Regions from separate parts of the Acidovorax radicis genome, predicted to be linked through region 2. Evidence: riboswitches for the same ligand, from Rfam matches in the RefSeq annotation. Region 2 holds a riboswitch; the other holds the start of a gene.

Region 1 (2,393 bases), 1.6 Mb from region 2:
CGCGCACGCCAACCCCGCCCACTATCCCGCCTTGGCCGCCTATGCCGCCCAGGCGGAGACCCTGCCGGTGTTCACGGCATGGCCGATGGCGTGATGGCCCGGCAAGGTGTTTGCCAGTCGCATCCCGGCGTACCGCGCGCCAAAAACCGCTCAGGCCATGGCCTTTTGTGTGCGGTACGACGGCGCTGGCGCCAACCCCTGAAAGTCGAAATCCACCTGGGGCACGCGCCCGCTCACGATGTCGGCAATCGCCTGGCCTGAGCCGCAGGCATGCGTCCAGCCCAGCGTGCCGTGCCCCGTGTTGAGGAAGAGGTTGGCCACCTTGGTGGCGCCGATCAAGGGCACGTTGCTGGGCGTGGCGGGACGCAGGCCCGTCCAGAACTGGGCCTGGCTGGCGTCGCCCGCGCCGGGGAAGAGCTGCTCCACACGCCGCACGATGGCCTCGCAGCGCACGGGGTTCAGGTCGCGGTTGTAGCCGTTCAGCTCCGCCGTGCCCGCAATGCGCAGGCGGTCTCCGCCCCGCTCGCTGGTGTAGCGCGAGAACACCAGCTTGAACTCATCGTCCGTCAGGCTCACCTGGTGCGCCTTGGATGCGTCCTTGACCGGCATGGTCACCGAGTAGCCCTTGGCCGGGTAGATCGGCAGGCGGATGCCCAGTGGCTGCGCCAGCAACGGGCTGAACGAGCCCATGGCCAGCACAAACGCATCGCCACGCACGCGCTCGAAGCGGCCTTCGGCATTGGTCACTTCCACGTGGTCGATGCGCCCGCCCACCTCGCGCAGTGCGGTGATGTGGTGGCCCATGCGGAACTGCACGCCTGCCGCTTCGCACAGCTTGGCCAGCTCGCGCGTGAACTGGTTGGCGTCGCCGGATTCATCCTCGGCCGTGAACGTGGCGCCTGCCAGCTGCGGGCGCATGGGGGCCAGCGCGGGCTCGATGCGCACGGCCTCGTCGGCGCTGATCACCTGGCGCTCGCAGCCCAGTGCGCGCATCTGCTCGGCCGGGGCCAGGGCGCCGTCGAACTCCTTGGCGTTGGTATAGAAGTGCAGGATGCCCTGCGTGCGCTGGTCATACTGAATGCCGGTGGCCGCGCGCAGCTGCTGCAGCACGCTGCGGCTGTAGGTGCCCAGGCGCACGATCTGCTCGATGTTGTGGCGCGTGCGCGCCGGCGTGCAGTTGCGCAAAAAGGACAGGCCCCACAACCACTGGCGCATGTCGGCACGCAGGCGGAACAGCAGGGGGGCGTCCTCCTGGCCCAGCCACTGCAGCACCTTGAGCGGCGCGCTGGGGTTGGCCCAGGGCTCGGCGTGGCTCACCGAGATCTGGCCGCCGTTGGCAAAGCTGGTCTCCGCACCGGGCGCACCCTGGCGGTCGATGACGGTCACCTCATGGCCGAGCTGTTGCAGGAAATAAGCCGAAGTCACGCCGAGCAAGCCGGCGCCCAAAACGATCACGCGCATGATTTTCAAAGCCTTTCTGGGCTCTGGCGCTTGAAAGACGTGCGCTGGAAGCTATGAATTTAATAGCGTGCAGCGGGCGCATGTCTGCCCAAGCTGCCGCTCCCCCTGTCCTTGGTACCTGAGAGATTCACCGCACGGCCCATATGGCGCGCGGTTTGCTCCTTCGGTGCGCCACAACGCTGGTCACAGGTTGGGGCGGCTCTCCAGACGGCTTTGATGAATGGTGCAGTACGGGACCTGAGCGTGTATGGGAGTTTGCGCCTTCGGTGCAGCGGTGAGCCTGTGGCCCGCCGTGCTCTCCTGCGGGGTCGATTCTAGGCGGCATGGCAGCGCCAGAACGGACCTGTGCGCGCTAATGAACGGCAATCGTTGCTGATGCTGGCGTGTGCCCGGGGTCGCCATAATCCGCCGACTTGACCCACCCCAGGATGTTGTTCCATGCCCGATACCGCTTTTGATCCCCAGGCCTGTGCCGCCGTGCTCACCATGGCGCGCCAGGGGCGCACACCTCGGCCACTCGATCTGCCGGCCGCGCTGCGCCCGCGCGATGCGGCCGAGGCCTATGCCGTGCAGGATGTGGTCGTGCGCGAGCGCGGGGCCATTGCTGGCTGGAAGGTGGGCGCTGCATCACCCCAGGCCCTGCCCGCGCGTGCCGCGCTCACCCGTGACTCGGTGTTTGTGGCGCCAGCCAGCTCGGCCGTGCGCCTGCCTGTGGCAGGCTTTGCCGTGGTGGGGGTAGAGGCTGAGCTGGTGTACGAACTGGGCGCCGACCTGCCACCGCGTGCCACGCCCTACAGCGCGGCCGAGGTGCTGGCGGCCATGGTCTCGGTGCGTGCGGCGATCGAGGTGTGCGACACACGGTTTGCCGCATGGGCCCAGCAAGGCGAGTGGAGCCGGTTGGCCGACCAGGCCTGCCATGGCGCGCTGATCGT
Region 2 (2,393 bases):
TGGGCAAGGGTCTTGCCCACTTCGGGCAGGTCCACAAACACCACATCGCCCAGCGCGTCTTGCGCGTGGACAGTGATGCCGACCACGGCTGCATTGGCGTCAGCGGCGTTGATCCATTCGTGGTCTTTGGAGAATTTGACGGTCATGGGAAGGCTCCTCAAGCAACTAGAAAAATGAAAGGAATCTGCAATGTAGCGGCCGCAGGCGCGCTCTGTGCGCTGCGCCGGGCGAAATCAGCCGCGGAAGTAGTTGGCGGGCAGGAACGGCATGGCGCGCACTTCCATCGGCACGGCCTTGCCGCGCACGATGGCGTTGACGCGCGTGCCGATGGCGGCAAACGCGGGCGCGATATAGCCCATGGCCACAGGCTCGTTCACCGTGGGGCCCAGCAGGCCGCTGGTCACTTCACCAATCTTCTGGCCATCGGTGTTTTGCAATTCGGTGTGTTCGCGCACAGGCACACGCTCCAGCGCGACCAGGCCCACCCGTTTGCGCGGCAGACTGGCGGGGTTGTCGATCTGCGCCAGCACCTTGTCAGCGCCGGGGAATCCGCCTGCGCGGGCGCCACCCGTGCGGCGCACCTTCTGGATCGCCCAGTTCAGCGAGGCTTCGGGTGGTGTGGTGGTGGTGTCGATGTCATTGCCATACAGGCACAGGCCGGCTTCGAGGCGCAGCGAGTTGCGCGCGCCCAGGCCAATGGGCTTGACTTCCGGCTGCGCCAGCAGCGCGCGGGCCAGAGTGTCGGCTTGTGCGGCGGGCACCGAGATCTCGAAGCCGTCTTCGCCCGTGTAGCCGCTGCGGGTCACGAAGCAGTCGCAGCCTGCTATGGAGAAATTGCCGCCTGTCATGAACACCAGCTTTTCCACGCCGGGCGCCAGGCGGGCGAGGGCGGTGGCGGCCTGTGGGCCTTGCAGGGCCAGCAGAGCATGGTCGGGCATGGGAGAGACCTTGCAGCGCTGGCCAATGCGCGCCTGGATGTGGGCCATGTCGCCCACCTTGCAGGCGCCGTTCACGATGACGAACAGGGTGGGCTCGCCGTTCACCACGCCCTGGTTGAAGAACATCAAATCGTCGATGACCGTGCCCTCGTCGGTGAGCAGCAGGCCGTAGCGCTGTTTGCCCACGGGCAGGTCGATCACGTCCACGGGCATGAGGGTTTCAAACGCCGCAGCCGCATCGGGGCCGACGAGCTTGAGCTGGCCCATATGCGAGACGTCGAACAGTCCTGCCGCGCTGCGCGTGTGCTGGTGCTCAGCCATCAGGCCCGCAGGGTATTGCACGGGCATGGAATAGCCTGCAAACGGCACCATGCGGGCGCCCAGCTCGATGTGCAGGGCGTTCAGGGGCGTGGTGAGCAGGGGGGCGGCGGTGGCAGGGGTAGAAGCGGTCAAGGCGGAACTCCGGGGCAAATAGGGGCCGCGACCACCATGGGTCACGGAATTTGCCCTGCTGTCCGCTCTACCTGAGAGATTCACCGCAGCGCCTTGGCTGGCCGTGCGGTTTGCTCCTTCGGTGGGTGGCCTCGCGCACAGTTTTCATGTGGGGGCCACCTCTCTCCAGCAAGGGAACGCCCGCATCACTGCGGGCGGTTGTCAGTCCTTTTGCCTGAGCGTTCGGCTGCTGCCTGCGCCTTCGGCGGTGCGGTTGTCCTGATGGCAAGACGGAGCACTCTCTCCTGACCCGACGAATTCTAACTACTTTGCGTAGACCAGATCGCGAAGTGCCAGCGAGATCGAGGGGACGTACGTGATGATCAACAGGCACACCAGGATCACGCCGACAAAAGGCAGCAGGTGTTTGATGATCCGGTCCAGCGAGATTCTGGCTACCGTGCAGGCTGCAAACAGGTTCACGCCAAAAGGCGGCGTGATCATGCCGAGCGCCAGGTTCACAACCATGATGAGGCCGAAGTGCACAGGGTCAATACCGAAGTGCATGGCCACGGGCGCCAGGATGGGGGCCAGCACAATGATCGCCGCGCTGGTCTCGATGAACATGCCAATCACGAACAGCGCTGCATTCACGCCAAGCAGGAACAGGGCAGGGGACTGCAGCACTGCCTCCAGCCAGCGGCCGATGGCATCCGGCACACCAGCGCGCGTGATAAGGAAGGCGAACAACCCGGCGTTGGCGATGATGAACATGATCACCGCCGACGAGATGGCCGACTTGCGCAGGATGGCGAACAGATCCTTGAGCTTGATCTCGCGGTAGATCACCAGACCCACGACCAGCGCGTAGAACACGGCCACGGCCGATGCCTCGGTGGGGGTGAACACACCGCCATATATGCCGCCCAGAATGATCACGGGCATCAGCAAGGCCCAACCGGCCTGCAGCGTGGCCTTGCCAAAGGGCATGCGCCCATCGCCGTCGTTCTTGCCCCAGCCCTT

Evidence for each region. A riboswitch is a leader RNA that binds a small molecule or an ion and turns the genes downstream of it on or off. The one in region 2 is predicted to bind glycine.
Region 1: it holds a riboswitch for glycine, as region 2 does, so the genes downstream of both, KI609_RS20435 (D-amino acid dehydrogenase) here and gcvT (glycine cleavage system aminomethyltransferase GcvT) in region 2, are expected to answer to the same signal.

Annotation. Positions count from the first base shown of each region.
Region 1 covers NZ_CP075184.1:4,465,354-4,467,746, reverse strand. The annotation lists gene KI609_RS20440 (glutathione S-transferase family protein) at 1-94, shown strand, start outside; gene KI609_RS20435 (D-amino acid dehydrogenase) at 151-1,461, opposite strand; glycine riboswitch at 1,557-1,678, opposite strand; gene KI609_RS20430 (2-keto-4-pentenoate hydratase) at 1,900-2,393, shown strand, end outside.
Region 2 covers NZ_CP075184.1:2,904,502-2,906,894, reverse strand. The annotation lists gene gcvH (glycine cleavage system protein GcvH) at 1-146, opposite strand, end outside; gene gcvT (glycine cleavage system aminomethyltransferase GcvT) at 234-1,391, opposite strand; glycine riboswitch at 1,440-1,570, opposite strand; glycine riboswitch at 1,584-1,688, opposite strand; gene KI609_RS13255 (TRAP transporter large permease) at 1,695-2,393, opposite strand, start outside.